Regions from separate parts of the Vibrio sp. KUL78 genome, predicted to be linked through region 2. Evidence: predicted binding sites of a transcription regulator. Region 2 holds the regulator's gene; the other holds the start of a gene.

Region 1 (7,966 bases), 1.0 Mb from region 2:
TTATTCCCCTGATTATTTTCTTTGTCTTGTACAAAATGCAGGATATTTACGTGGCAACAGGGGCGCTTATCATAGCCACTGCCGTTCAAATAGGTGTGACCTACCTTCTATACAAGAAGGTAGAAAAAATGCAGCTCATTACGTTTGCTATGGTGGCAGTATTCGGCGGCATGACCATCTTCTTCCATGATGACAACTTCATTAAGTGGAAAGTCACCATTGTTTATGCGCTGTTCGCCATCGCACTCGCAGTGACTCATGCAATGGGGCGTGGCTTGATCAAAGGTATGTTAGGCAAAGAGCTAACCTTACCGGATAGTGTCTGGGCAAAAGTGAATTACGCATGGGTCGGCTTCTTCTCATTTTGCGCTGGTCTGAATATTTACGTCGCGTATTCATTGCCGCTTGATGTGTGGGTCAACTTCAAAGTGTTTGGGCTGCTCATCGCGACTCTACTTTTCACTGTCTTTACTGGTATTTACATCTATAAGCACATGCCAAAAGAGCAAGCCGACGAAGACAACATAAATGAGAACCAAGATCATACGTCTTGATCAGCGGCAGATCTTTTGTATACTCCGCGAAAGACTAAGAATCAGCGACCTACGGGTCGCTGTGCTGTTTCTGGAAAATTATAATCATGACAAATACAACATCGAACACTCCCAAAGGCCAACTAATCACTCGTACATTAGCGATGCCGGAAAACACCAATGCCAATGGTGATATTTTTGGTGGTTGGATCATGTCTCAGCTTGACCTTGCTGGCGGTATCCTTGCAAAAGAAATTTCACTTGGACGGATCGTTACCGTTTCTGTTTCAGGCATCACCTTTAAGCACCCGGTTAAAGTAGGTGACGTAGTGTGCTGCTATGGCGAATGTACTCGCATCGGCAATACATCAATGTCCATCAATCTGGATGTTTGGGTGAAACCAGTCAGCGTAGAAGGTGTTGGTGAGCGCTATCAGGTCTGTGAAGCCACCTTCAATTACGTTGCGATCGATGCAGATGGGCGTCCACGTCCAATTAATGCAAATTAAGCGACACCTAACGATGACTTTTCATCGAAAAAATGACATCTTAGTAGAACGAATTAAGTTACTATACCCAAGTAACCTCAAGATGCTGATTCAGCGAGATTTACTTGGGTTGCAGCCGCGGCGGCGAGTTGAATGCATAGTGGGTCTATGCTGAAACTCGCCAACAAAGGCTGCTTGCCAAGCAAACTCGCCCGAAGGGAGCGCTAGCTTTGGCTTATCTCAGCGTCAAATATCCTTGAAATGGACGCCCATTTCTGCAGATATTTTCCTTGATTTAAGCCAAAGCTAGTGCTCTGAACTCTGCATATTGAGGTCACTTGGGTATAAACTATTTGAAGGATACAAATATGTGGTACGTTATTTTTTCTCAAGATGTCGAGAACTCGCTAGAAAAGCGTCTGAGTGTACGCCCACAACACCTAGAAAGACTTCAAGCACTACGTGATGAAGGTCGTCTTCTGACCGCAGGTCCAATGCCCGCTATTGATAGTGAGAACCCAGGTGAAGCGGGTTTCACTGGCTCAACCGTAATCGCAGAGTTTGAATCGCTTGCAGCGGCTCAGGCTTGGGCTGATGCTGATCCATACATTGAAGCTGGCGTTTACGAAAATGTCATCGTCAAACCATTCAAGAAAGTACTTTAATAGCGATAAATAGCACAATGAAAAATAAACTAAGTTGGCTAGCAATTGCCGCACTCACGGTGCTGGCGGGTTGTTCGAGCACAGGTGAAGACGAGCGCCGTAAACTCGAACTTTTAGCGCAAAGTCGCGCTAGTGTGATTTCTTCTGGTCTGCCTATTGAGCAAGGCCCGCTGTCGATCATGAAAGCGTCAGCAAGCAAAGGCGTGGTTGAAATTATGATGCTCTACAATACTGATGCTAAAGGCGCTTTGTCATTAGATCAGCTTCTTCGCAACAGTATGAACTATTACTGTACAGACCGCGAAGTGAAAGCGAATCTCGATTTAGGGCTCGCTTACCGCATCATGATCCGCAACACGCGTGGTCAGTTGATGATAGATCAAATGGTGACTCAGCAGTACTGTAGTCAGCCGCTTCCTAACTAAAAGCGATAACTGGATAAAAGAGGCTTGCAGATGCAAGCCTCTTTTTCGTTTCTAACTCTTCATACCTGCTCAACTACAGTAAGCGTTCACGTAAATTTTTTGCCGCTTGCACTAGGTTAGTCAACGACGCTTCCGTTTCTTCCCAGTTACGGGTTTTAAGACCACAATCTGGATTCACCCAGAGTCTTTCTACTGGAATACGTTTTGCCGCCTTCTCAATAAGCTGCTCTATCCACTCCACTTTAGGAATGTTTGGTGAATGGATGTCATACACACCAGGACCAATCTCATTCGGATAGTTAAACTCTTCAAACGCGTTCAGTAGCTCCATGTTAGAGCGCGAGGTTTCGATGGTAATCACATCCGCATCCAGCTCAGCGACCGATTCAATAATCTCATTGAACTCGCTGTAACACATGTGAGTGTGGATCTGCGTTTCTGGTCGTGCACTCGCTGCAGAGACTTTGAACGCGTTCACTGCCCAATCGAGGTACTCTTTGTGATCTCGTTGTTTTAGAGGCAGACCCTCACGAATCGCTGGCTCATCAATCTGGATGATATTGATGTTTGCGTTTTGCAGTGCGTCCACTTCGTCTTGCAGCGCGAGTGCCAACTGGTTCGCAATCGTCTCTCGGGTGACATCTTCTCGAGGGAAGGTCCAGCAGAGAATCGTCACAGGACCTGTCAGCATGCCCTTCATTGGCTTATCAGTAAGAGACTGTGCATAAGTCGACCAATCAACCGTAATCGGCTTATCACGCTCAATATCTGCAACAACAATCGCTGGTTTCACGCAGCGTGAACCATAACTTTGTACCCAACCAAACTCCGTAGTTTGAAAGCCAGATAAGTTTTCAGCAAAGTACTCCACCATGTCGTTGCGCTCCGCTTCACCATGAACCAGAACATCAAGACCGGTAGCTTCTTGGCGCTCAACGGTATCTTTGATAAAGCCTTTCATTAATGACTCATATTCAGCGGCACCGATATCACCCCGCTTGAACGCAGCACGGCTCTTACGCACTTCAGCAGTCTGAGGGAACGAGCCAATAGTCGTCGTTGGCAGCTTAGGAAGTTTTAGCACCTCTTGTTGGTGATGAGCACGCTCAATGTAAGGGGCGCTGCGGTCGCCGCTCGTCGCAGTAAGTGCAGCCACTCGGTTTTGTACTTGCGGCTTGTTTACCCACGTAGAGCGAGCGCGGTCTAGAATTGGCTGACTATATTGGGCGCAGTATTCTATCGCTTCACGGTCACCATCTAGAGCTTTTGCTAGCCACGACACTTCCGATACTTTTTGCTTCGCAAACGAGAACCAGTTTTTCGTGCCTTCTGGAAGCTTAGTTTCATGCTCAACATTCACCGGGCTGTGAAGTAGTGAACAAGACGAAGCAACCCATAGCCTTTCACCCAACTGCTCCTTAATTGGCTTAAGTGTTTGCAGTGCGCTGTGCAGGTTAGCACGCCATACATTACGACCATTAATGATACCCGCAGACAACACCCACTCACTTGGTAGCTGTTCCACGACAGAATCTAGCTGTGCTGGCGCTGCAGCGATATCGATATGAAGACCATCGACGTCGAGCTCAGTAATTTTATCCAGTGAATCGACGACGGAATCAAAGTAGGTTGCCAGCAGTACTTTCACATCGCTGCGAATCACTTGATACGCGAGTTTGAAGCTATCTAGCCAGGCTTTGTCCAACTCCAATGCCAAGATAGGTTCATCAACCTGTACCCACTCGATGCCCAGTTTTTCAAACTTAGCGAAAATTGCTTGGTAGGCAGTAAGCAGTCTTGGAAGCAGTGACAAACGGTCGAACCCTTCTTCCACCTCTTTCCCGAGATACAAGTAGCTCAGTGGACCTAGTAGTACTGGTTTTACTTTGTGTCCTTGCTGCTGAGCCTCGTTAATTTCATCAAACAGCTGTGTCCAGCTCACTTTAAACTGATCATCAGACGAGAACTCAGGGACTATGTAGTGGTAGTTGGTGTTGAACCACTTCGTCATGTCCGACGCTGCTTCACCTGCACAGCCACAATTTGATTGGGACTGACCACGACCGATTCGGAACAGGGTATCTAGGTCCGGGAAACCCTTATTATGGCGTTTAGGCACGTGACCGAGTAACAAACTCGTACCTAATACATGGTCATACCAAGCAAAGTCCCCTGCTGTTACAAAGTCGAGACCATCTTGCTGTTGGCGTGCCCAGTTCTCGTTACGGATTGTCGCCGCAACTTCCTTTAAGCCGTTTTGGTCCAACTCACCGCGCCAGTATTTCTCTAGGGCGAACTTAAGCTCACGTTTTTCACCAATGCGGGGGTAACCAAGAATGTGCGTTGCTGTCATGATGTTGTCCTTTTTTATTCGTTAGCAGTCTGGATGGCTAAAGCATCTCTCAATGGAACAACATGAACAATCGCAATTCATTCACCATAAATATGAAGGATTCTCATGAAAGAAGAATTTCTCATTTAGACGTCTAGACGTTTACATATCCTAAAAATCACGGTAAGTTAATGAAAAGGGATTAAGGATGAGGGAATTTCATGATTGAGTTAAAGCACTTAAAAACGCTCGCGTCGCTGCGGGACACTGGTTCATTAACAGCAACGGCGACTTCATTACACTTGACGCAATCGGCGTTGTCGCACCAATTAAAAGATCTTGAAGCTCGTATCGGATCCCAACTTTTTATTCGCAAAACTCGTCCGGTGAAGTTTACTTCTGAGGGTGAGATCCTTCTTAACTTAGCCAATGAGGTTCTGCCTAGAATCGCTCAAGCAGAGGGCGATCTTGCGGGGTTAAAAGAGGATGTGAATGGCAGACTTCATATGGCGATAGACTGTCACTCATGTTTTCAATGGCTCATGCCTGCCCTTAAGGAATATCAACTCGCATGGCCCCATGTCGAACTCGACTTTTCTTCTGGTTTTGGGTTTGAACCGCTACCTGCGTTAGTCGGTGGTGAATTAGATCTCGTGATCACCTCAGACATCCAACCTCGCTCTGAAGTGCATTATGAACCTTTATTTGATTTCGAGATGCGATTGGTTACTTCCCTATCCCATCCATTAGCTGAAAAAGAATACATAGAGCCAAAGGACTTGGCGGACCAAACCTTACTCACCTACCCGGTTCAAAAGCAGCGTCTCGACGTGGTTAAACACTTTCTTACGCCAGCAGGAATTGAGCCCAACAGATGGAAACAGGCAGACAATACACTGATGCTGGTTCAGATGGTCTCCGCGGGTTTAGGGGGTTGCAGCGCTACCGAATTGGGCGGTGAATGAGTTTTCACGTCAGGGATTAATTACTAGTCGGCCGTTGGGTGATGGTTTGTGGCGACGCTTGTTCGCCGCGGTTCGCAATGGTGAAAAAGATAAGCACTATTTACAAGCGTTTTTTGGGACTGCGCGAGCACAGTGTCAGCAGCATTTGGAAGGGATTAAAGTCGCTTAAGGGAGGCGTTTTGGCTCCTCCCCTTGTAAGCGGGGCGCGTAGCCGGGAGGCCGGGATGGGTGGAAACGCAGAGCTTGAATCTAGTTTCAGACGCTAACTGTTAGTCCGCTTTACCCCCTCTAGCTCCCCCTATATTAGGGGGAGAACACAAGGCTAGCTCCTATCGTCGCATCGCCTATTAATATGCTGCGCGATAGCGAGCCTATGGCTCCTCCCATTGCTAAGGGGAGGCTGGGAGGGGTGGAAACGCAGAGATTGAATCTAGCTTCAATCGCTAACTGTTGGTCCGCTTTACCCCTTCTAACTCCCCCTTATCAAGGGGGAGAACACAAGGCTAGCTCCTATCGTCGCATCGCCTTTTAATATGCTGCGCGATAGCGAGCACTGGCTCCTCCCCTTACTAAGGGGAAGCTGGGAGGGGTGAAACGCGGAGGCTGAATCTAGCTTCAGACGCTAACTGTTAGTCCGCTTTACCCCCTCTAGCTCCCCCTATATTAGGGGGAGAACACAAGGCTAGCTCCTATCGTCGCATCGCCTTTTAATATGCTGCGCGATAGCGAGCACTGGCTCCTCCCCTTACTAAGGGGAGGCTGGGAGGGGTGAAACGCGGAGGCTTAATCTAGCTTCAGGCGCTAACTATTAGTCCGCTTTACCCCCTCTAACTCCCCCTTATCAAGGGGGAGAACACAAGGCTAGTTCCCACCTTCGCATCGCCAAACTACGGACTCACAACCCCAAAACAAACCAACACCTCTGGCTCTTCCGGACTATTCTTGTAAACCACTTCTTTCGTACTCTCTACCTCAAACTCTGGCCAGTGACTCGTAAAGTGCGAGAACGCATTCTCACTACACCCAGCACCTTCAGCACCAAGCATAAATGCGCCTTCCGCCTCGATTTGCTCTGCAGAGATGTTGCGATTGTAGATATTCGGCAGCGTCTCATTATCCCAAGGGTTGGTCACCATAGGGTGAGGCGCGATATAGAAGGTCAGCCATTCCGCCAAACCAGAACCCCCAACCAACTTCAAAGGCTTATCAGAGTGCTCATACCAATACTGCTCAGCTTCATGACTTAATTTCTTAAAGCCCGAGAAATACTGACCCGCATTCCGCACGTTAAACACCATCACCGAGCTATACCCGACGATCATCAAAAGCCCCATGAAGAACAGAACCTTGAAAGCGCGAGACAGCGAGCCAATCACCTCTTTCTTTAAAAACGCCACCAGTACGGCTGGCGCTGGCATAAAGAACGGGTGAAGCCACTCTACTAGTCGACCACCAGCATGGAACGAAAACCAAGCCATAATCACGACAAGGGGTGCAAACAAAACAAAAGCCGTTAGCCACACCTTCTCTGGCACTTGTTTCGTAAAGCGCAAACCACGTTTGCCCAATAGCCCAGCCAAAAGAATCAGCGGATAGAATACCGAAAGCAACGCTAACCAACTTCCCGGGCTAAGCTGAGCCGCGACTTGGCTCCCTACCCACTTCACCGAAGAAAAGTTGTTTGCGAACATCCAAAAGAAGTTCGGAGTCACCAAAGCAAGGAATGCGACAATCCCAATATAGAAATTACGGTCACGCCAAAAACGACGAACGCTCGGTACAGTCAGGCTTAAGATAAAGACCATGGCTACGGGTGCAAACGTCGAGTACTTCGCCATGGCAGATAAGCCCGCCAAGACACCAAACGCAATCCACCACCTTGAGTCGTCATACACTGCTTTGACAAACAGCAGCAAGATCCAAGACCAAGAGCCAAACAACAAAAAGTTGTCGTTATAAGGAATCGCATCAAAGTTGATAACACCAGACAAGTTAAGCGTCAGCATTCCAAGCCAGGCAAACGCGACGGAGTCTGTCAGCTTGTAAGCCAGGCGATAGCAGCCAAGCATGCCCGCTGCGACAACGAAGAAGTGTCCAACATACCAATGCGCAGAAGAAAACTCAGGCGAAGGTGACAACAAAAGGATGCGAGCCACAACCCCAACCAACCAAGGGTTCTTTGGACTACCCAACTCACCGTTGCTTGCCCAGTTCAATGCCTCGATAGCATCGTAAGGCACAGCAGGATCGAGATTATAGGACACCAACGACCACGCGATTGCGTAGACGAAACACCAGATGGCGGCCGCTCGATGTGAGCGTGCAACATCATTCGTTGACGTTGGATATTGATCAAAGTGAAGAATGGTAGACAGCATAGACTCCCTTGGACTCGGTCAATTTCAGGGGGTTTGGCGGCAAACTCTACTGAGGTTAAGCGGTGCAGAAAAGACCGCTACGTCAATTCTCTGTAAAATCCCAAATAATTCATAAGCTTGAATTATTAGCGCCAATATAGAAAGAAATAGTCTATATATTTAATCCGTCAAGGGGTGTAA
Region 2 (7,966 bases):
GCCATTCGCCCAGTAGTCTTCAGCGATATCGATAAGCTCATCGCGTGACGCGTCAATACACGTTAGGTGCGGCGCTGCCACAAGGCCTGTCTCTGATTTAATTTCTTTGATGATAGAGTGCGTACGGTCACGCTCACCAGAGTTAGCACCGTAAGTCACTGAGACAAACTTAGGCTTGAGTGTTTTTAGGCGATGAACCGATTTCCACAGCGTCTCTTCCATTGTCGGCGTGCTCGGCGGAAAGAACTCGAATGAAACATTAATATTGTCCGATAGCTCAGCAATATTCTGGTTCAAAGCATCAATGTGGCCTGCGTGTGTGTATCCCATGGTCCTCTCCCTAATCACCAAGATTGGTTATCCCATCCAATCTCAGATTAAAACCTGTCTGTCTTTAAATGATGATTTTTTAATTTTTGACGTTTAGACGTCTATATGTCTACAGAATGAAATGAATGGGTTTTAAAGTCAATAGAGGGATTATGAATTTTTTTCATGTGGAGAGTTAGGGAAATTGAAGATGGGGGTGGGAGTGGTTTAGCGGGGGAATAGTTTAGATAGATAAGCGCTGGAAGTTTCGCAGCGCTGGCGCTTTACCCCTCCTAGCCTCCCGGCTACGCGCCCCGCTTGTAAGGGGAGGAACAACGGCTAGCTACGCATCGCCTATGATTTCGCTATAGGCTACGCGACGATAGGAGCGAGCCCGTCATTCTCCCCCTAATATAGGGGGAGCTAGAGGGGGTATAGCTCTTGATCTTTCTTTTGCTTTTGCTTTTGCTTTTGCTCTTAAAGCTCTCAATCAAAAAAAGCTCGACATCAAATTCAAATCCGACTGAATCGCCCCAGCCGTCACTTCACGACCGGCACCAGGGCCACGGATCACCAACGGATTATCTTTGTACCACTTACTCTCAATCGCAAAGATATTGTCGCAAGGTAAAAGGTTTGCCAGCGCATGCTCTTTCGATAGCGCTTCAATCCCTACACGAGCCTTACCTTGTCGATCTAAACGAGCAACATAACGCAGCACTTTGTCTTCACGTTGAGCCTTCTCTAAACGCTCTTGCAAGATCTCGCTAAGCAGCGTGGCTTTTTCAAAGAAGCCCTCGAGTGATAGCTCAGCAAGCTCTTCAGGCACCAAAGACTCCACCTCGACGGCGTCAGGATCGATATCGAGTCCTGACTCACGAGCCAGGATGACCAGCTTGCGCATCACATCAGAGCCATCGAGGTCTGAGCGCGGATCTGGTTCAGTTAAGCCCTGCTGCCACGCTAGGTCGACAAGCTCAGCAAAAGGTACAGAGCCGTCAAACTGCTGGAACAACCACGATAAAGTGCCAGAGAATATCCCTGAAAGCGCAACGATGTCATCACCACTTTCACGCAGGTCGCGAACGGTATGGTTTATTGGTAACCCTGCGCCCACAGTGGCATTGTAGAGCCAGTGACGACCGGTTTTCGAAAACGCATCTTGCACAGCGTGATAGTCATTACTTGGAGCAGAGCCCGCAACCTTGTTCGCTGAGATGAGGTGGAGACCATGCTCTGCGATGCTGACGTATCTTTCCGCCAGTGCCGCACTCGCTGTCACGTCTAACACCACGCCTTCATCATAGCCTTGAAGTGCCGCTAGGCGTTGTAGCCAGATGTCACCTTGGTATTCAATCGCTTCATCTTCATAGCGCGTGAGCACCTGCTGCTCGTCGATGCCATCTTCATCAAACCAATAGGTCTGGCTATCGATAACTGCGACTAAGTTGAAACTCATACCACGACGTTTCTCCAGCTCGCTTTTCTGCTCTTTAAATAGAGATAGCCAGCTTGAGCCAATATTGCCCTTACCGCACAGCGCAACCGCAACACGCTTTTGCGCTTGAAACAGCTGAGTATGGACCGATTTCACGAGAGGTTGAATATCTGATTTACGTAGCACAGCAGCAAGACTCAATTGAGACTCAGCTTCTGAAATAAACTCAACTGGCGCATGTTTAAGTTGCTGATAGAAGCCAAAGCAGTGGTTGGCATTTTTAGTCACGCCAGCGCCTACTGCGGCCAGCATGGAATAGCCTTCTTTGAGCTTAATCTCAGCTTCAATAGCCAGGTCTTGCAGCTCAGTAAGCGCGCCAGAGGCAATTTCCGCGGTATAAGCAAGGCGAAGTCGAGATTGGTCCGCCTGCGCTTCAAACGCTAACGGTGCCAATTGTGCACGCTTAAGACTATTGAGCACTTCAGTCTGCGCACGCTCAAAGTCGTGACCCGCACCAAATGCCAGTTCAATAAGCAAAACTTCATCGAGTGACGTGATGATTTTTGCGCCGCGCCCTGATGCAAGCACACGCTCAATGCGTGTTGACCCGGACTCAGGCTGATAGCTGCAGCGTAGATTCAAGTCCATCGCACTTTGAGCAACAGGCTGAAGCGTACGACTGTGCAATACAGGTGCTGCAAGACGCGCCAGTTCGCTGGCTTCATCTAAACGTAGCAAAGGCAATAGACATGCATCACTCACCACGCGTGGATCCGCGCTGTATACACCTGCAACGTCACTCCATATCGTCACGCATGACACTTCCGCCAATGCGCCAATCACAGTAGCAGAATAGTCAGAGCCATTACGACCCAGCAGCACGGTTTCGCCGCATTCACTTTGCGCCATGAAACCAGTGATCACCACACGGTGATGCGCATGCTGTGCCAATACTTCTTTGATCAGCGGGTAGGATTTAGCGCGGTCTACCTCTGGCTGAGTGCCGAACTCAGCGCGAAGGAAGGCTCTTGCGTCCTGTGCGACTGCAGGCAAATCGCTCTGTCTAAGCAGCGCAGCCAATAGGCGTGAAGACCACACCTCGCCGTGTCCTAATACCGATGCGCGCTCAGCGTCTGTGAGCGGATAGCTAAGCTCACCAAGCGTGCTAAATTCGTCGTGTAACTGAGAGACCAGACCTTCGGCTTCTTCACCGGTTAGTAGTGACTCCACCAGCTCAATCTGAAACTGACGAAGCGCCTGTAGGTGCTCGTGCGCAATGCGCCCATCTTTATTAAGCGCATCTAGAAATTCGATGAGACGGTTAGTGGTTTTACCCGCCGCCGAGACCACGATAAGGTCTTCTTCATTAGAGTAGTCTTTTAAGATAGAGACCACTCGGCGATAACATTCAGGGTCTGCTAAGCTGCTGCCGCCGAATTTGTGCAACTGCTTACCGTGTCTGTTATTCAGGGTACTGCTTTGACTCATGCCGGCTTATCCTTTAAATGCAGATGCTTTCTCAAACGCTTGGGCAAGGTCATCAATCAGATCTTGCGCGTCTTCTAGACCAACAGAGAGGCGAAGGAGCTGCTGAGAAACGCCCGCTTCGGCTAATGCTTCTTCGCCCATCGCACGGTGCGTCATAGACGCTGGGTGACAAATCAGACTTTCGACGCCACCAAGAGACTCTGCGAGCGAGAATAGCTCTAGCTCACCAACAAAGTACTTAAGCTGCTCAAAGCTACCCGCGAACTCAAAGCTCAACATAGAGCCAAAACCAGACTGCTGCTTCTTAGCAATCTCATGACCAGGGTGCTCAGGCAGACTTGGGTGATAAATCACTTTTACCAATGGTTGCGGCTTAAGAAAATCTAGGATCTGTTGCGAGCTCTCTTCATGGACACGCATACGTGCGCCAAGCGTGCGAATACCACGCAAAGTCATGTAGCTATCAAAAGGCGTACCCGTCGCACCGATGCAGTTGCCCCACCATGCGAGCTCTTCTGCGTGCTCTTCGGTTTTGGTGATCACCACACCGCCAATCACGTCAGAGTGACCGTTGATATACTTGGTCGTTGAGTGAATCACAAAGTCTGCACCAAGCTCGAGAGGCTTTTGGTACACAGGTGTCAAAAAGGTGTTGTCTACTGCTACCAGCGCACCGACCTTTTTCGCTTTTTCACACACGGCCGCAATATCGACAACACGCACAAGTGGGTTAGACGGCGTTTCAAGCAAGATAAGTTTTGGTTTTTGCTCAAGCGCAGCATCAAAGGCTTGCTCGTCACTTTGGTCGACAAAGTTAACCTTGAAGTCACCTTTTTGCGCACGCGTGTTGAACAAGCGGTACGTGCCACCATAACAGTCATGGGGAGCAATAATCGTGTCTTCTGGACCTAAGAAAGCAGAAACCCAAAGATTGAGTGCAGAGGTACCACAGTTAGTCACTACCGCGCCTTTACCAGATTCCAGCTCATACAAAGCAGTTTCTAACAAACCTCGGTTTGGGTTTCCTGAGCGGGTGTAATCGTAAGTCGGCACTTCCCCAAAGGCAGGGAAACCATAGTTAGTAGAGAGATAAATAGGTGGCACCACAGCGTGATGCTGGGTATCCGATTCGATACCAGTACGTACGGCTATTGTCGCTGGCTTCCGATTGCTCATAGAAACTTCCTTTCTCAGATCGCATGGCTAGTTGGTGTAACCACAGTGTCTACTTTTACCGGTAATATGGGAACCGGCAAACGCCACAAACGTTAAAGAATTAACATTGCATTAAAATAAATATCCACATTCGTTGCCCCACTTTACTTTCCAAAATGTGAGACGTCAACACTTCTAGACGTCTATATGTCTTTGCTTATGGCAGTAAATCCCGCTAAAATTGCAGCATTCTTATTACTACTATTTATGATTAACAGAGCGAAGGTGTGTAATGGCAGATTGGAATGGTGAATACATTAGCCCATATGCGGAGCACGGTAAGAAAAGCGAGCAGGTAAAAAAAATCACAGTGTCTATCCCGCTGAAGGTGCTAAAGGTATTGACCGATGAGCGTACTCGTCGCCAAATCAATAACCTACGCCATGCAACCAACAGTGAACTATTGTGCGAAGCTTTCCTGCACGCCTACACTGGCCAGCCGCTTCCGACCGACGAAGATTTAAGAAAAGACCGTCCTGATGATATCCCAACAGAAGCGAAAGAGCTGATGACGGCGATGGGGATTGAGTTTGAAGCGTTTGATGAAGAGTAGGTAGCATTCTATTTCTAAGATCATATCTTCAAGTTCATAAGAACTTCCTCCGCTAGCTTCTGTTCAATGAGCGTAGCAACACAGTTCTATAGATACCGTCTCCCTAAAATTATCGTCACCCCTGCGTAGGCAGGGGTCTACTCAAAGCGCATACCAAGCCTCAAGAAGATTCCTGCCTGCGCAGGAATGACGCGCGCTTTAGAGGCATCACGATCAAATTTAGTCACCCCACTAGCCGCGCGCCTGCGCAGGAATGACGCGCGCTTTAGAGTCATCACGGTTAAATTTATCGTCACCCCACTAGCCGCGCCTGCGTAAGCAGGGTCTACTCAAAGCGCGTACCAAGCCTCAGGAAGATTCCTGCCTGCGCAGGAATGACGCGCGCTTTAAAGTCATCACGGTTAAATTTATCGTCACCCCACTAGCCGCGCCTGCGTAAGCAGGGTCTACTCAAAGCGCATACCAAGCCTCAAGAAGATTCCTGCCTGCGCAGGAATGACGCGCGCTTTAGAGTCATCACGGTTAAATTTATCGTCACCCCACTAGCCGCGCGCCTGCGTAGGCAGGGTCTACTCAAAGCGCGCACCAAGCCTCAAGAAGATTCCTGCCTGCGCAGGAATGACGCGCGCTTTAAAGTCATCACGGTTAAATTTATCGTCATCCCACTAGCCGCGCCTGCGTAAGAAGGGTCTACTCAAAGCGCGTACCAAGCCTCAAGAAGATTCCTGCCTGCACAGGAATGACGCACGCTATAGAGTCATCACGGTCAAATTTATCGTCACCCTACTAGCCGCGCGCCTGCGCAGGCAAGGGTCTACTACAAGCGCGCACCAAGCCTCAAGAAGATTCCTGCCTGCGCAGGAATGACGCACGCTATAGAGTCATCACGGTCAAATTTATCGTCACCCTACTAGCCGCGCGCCTGCGCAGGCAGGGGCCTACTACAAGCGCGCACCAAGCCTCAAGAAGATTCCTGCCTACGCAGGAATGACGCGCGTTTTAGAGTCACCACAGTCAAAATGTACTAATGGTCACATAGGTAACACTTTAATCCGGTCACATAAGCAACAACCATTGCACCATTCAATAAGAAAGAGGGTCATCTAGACCCTCTTCTCGTTAAATGCGTTTGGCTTGTGCCACAACCTTAAGCCATATAGCTATCGGGTAACTCAATACGAGCCACGCCAGATTCAACCGCAGCTTTCGCTACCGCTTTAGCCACACGAGGAAGCAAACGCGGGTCCATTGGCTTTGGAATGATGTAGTCCTTACCAAAGGTCAGCGCCTCAACACCTGCGGCATTGAGTACGTCTTGTGGTACTGGCTCTTTCGCTAGCTCACGAATCGCTTCTACCGCTGCTAGTTTCATCTCATCATTAATCTCACTCGCACGCACATCAAGAGCACCACGGAAGATAAACGGGAAACACAGCACGTTGTTTACCTGGTTCGGGTAGTCTGAACGGCCTGTACCCATAATTAGGTCATCACGAACCTGATGAGCAAGCTCAGGTTTGATTTCTGGATCTGGGTTTGAACACGCAAACACGATTGGCTTGTCCGCCATTAGCTTAAGCGCTTCTGGTGGCAACAGATCAGGACCTGATACACCTAGGAATAGGTCCGCGCCTTCGATCACATCTTCTAGCGTGCGCTTATCTGTGTTGTTGGCAAACAGCTCTTTGTATTCGTTAAGATCGTCACGACGAGTGTGGATCACACCTTTACGATCCAGCATATAGATCTTCTCACGCATCGCACCGCATTTGATCAACAGCTCCATACAAGCGATCGCCGCTGCGCCTGCACCTAGACAGACAATAGTGGTTTCTTTCAGATCTTTGCCCTGAAGCTCGATAGCGTTGAGCATACCTGCTGCAGTAACAATCGCTGTACCGTGTTGGTCATCGTGGAATACCGGCACATCACAGCGCTCGATAAGGCGTCGTTCAATCTCAAAACAGTCTGGCGCTTTAATATCTTCTAGGTTGATACCACCAAAGGTGTCTGAGATGTTCGCAACAGTATCTACGAACTCATCGATAGTGCGGTGTTTTACCTCAATGTCAATGGAATCTAGACCCGCGAAGCGTTTAAACAGTAGCGCTTTACCTTCCATAACTGGCTTAGACGCCATTGGACCTAGGTTACCGAGACCTAGGATGGCGGTACCGTTAGAGATCACTGCGACCATATTGCCTTTCGCAGTGTATTTATAAACATTCTCGGCATTTTGCGCGATTTCACGCACAGGCTCTGCCACACCAGGGCTGTAGGCCAGTGCGAGATCGGCGGCTGAGTTGGCGGGTTTAGTTAATGCTACTTCGATTTTTCCAGGTACAGGGTTGGCATGGTAATCAAGCGCTTGCTGGCGAAATTCGTCAATTTGATGGTCATCGGACATGGTTAGCTATCCTGCTTTTATAAGACTGATTAGTTACTTAAGTGATGTAGTTATGAGTATATACCCAAGTGACCTCAAGACTCAGGATTCAGAGCCCTAGAGAGTGCTTATATCAAGGAAAATAACCGCAGAAATGGTAGTCCATTTCAAGGCTATTTGACGCTGAGATAAGCGCTCTCTAGGGCTCCCTTCGGGCGAGTTTGCTTGGTCCGCAGCCTGCGTTGGCGGTTTTCATCATAGAACCACTATGCTTTCAAACCACCGCCTTGGCTGCAAACCAAGCAAATCTCGCTGAACCTGAATCTTGAGGTTACTTGGGTATAAGCCCGTTTATTTTTATTCGCGTTGCTTCTAAAGGGTTACACACACAGAGTGGGTACATTTGAACGGAGAGGAGGTATCTCTGATGTTCATTACTCTGACGGACTAATACTACGCGAGTTTATTAGGCTTTTGAATGGATGGAAGGGATGAAGCGAAGAAAAAAGTAGAGATAGGTAGCACGTTATGCAAGCGGATGTTGACAGATAAACAAACAGCTAAAAAGCAAAAAGGA

What was found. Region 2 encodes MetJ, which represses methionine synthesis genes. Its sites were predicted from a motif close to TTAGACNTNTANANGTCTAA; they were not measured.
Region 1: the regulator MetJ is predicted to act here: its motif matches at 4,590-4,609, upstream of metE (5-methyltetrahydropteroyltriglutamate--homocysteine S-methyltransferase).

What each region holds. Positions count from the first base shown of each region.
Region 1 is NZ_AP045837.1:2,276,307-2,284,272, forward strand. It holds gene AC6I8Y_RS10580 (septation protein A) at 1-554, shown strand, start outside; gene yciA (acyl-CoA thioester hydrolase YciA) at 641-1,042, shown strand; gene AC6I8Y_RS10590 (YciI family protein) at 1,390-1,686, shown strand; gene AC6I8Y_RS10595 (GspS/AspS pilotin family protein) at 1,704-2,111, shown strand; gene metE (5-methyltetrahydropteroyltriglutamate--homocysteine S-methyltransferase) at 2,185-4,464, opposite strand; partial or broken gene metR (HTH-type transcriptional regulator MetR) at 4,665-5,577, shown strand; gene AC6I8Y_RS10610 (ArnT family glycosyltransferase) at 6,296-7,786, opposite strand.
Region 2 is NZ_AP045837.1:3,282,018-3,289,983, forward strand. It holds gene metF (methylenetetrahydrofolate reductase) at 1-330, opposite strand, end outside; gene AC6I8Y_RS15265 (bifunctional aspartate kinase/homoserine dehydrogenase II) at 800-3,235, opposite strand; gene AC6I8Y_RS15270 (O-succinylhomoserine (thiol)-lyase) at 3,242-4,411, opposite strand; gene metJ (met regulon transcriptional regulator MetJ) at 4,683-5,003, shown strand; gene AC6I8Y_RS15280 (malic enzyme-like NAD(P)-binding protein) at 6,151-7,410, opposite strand.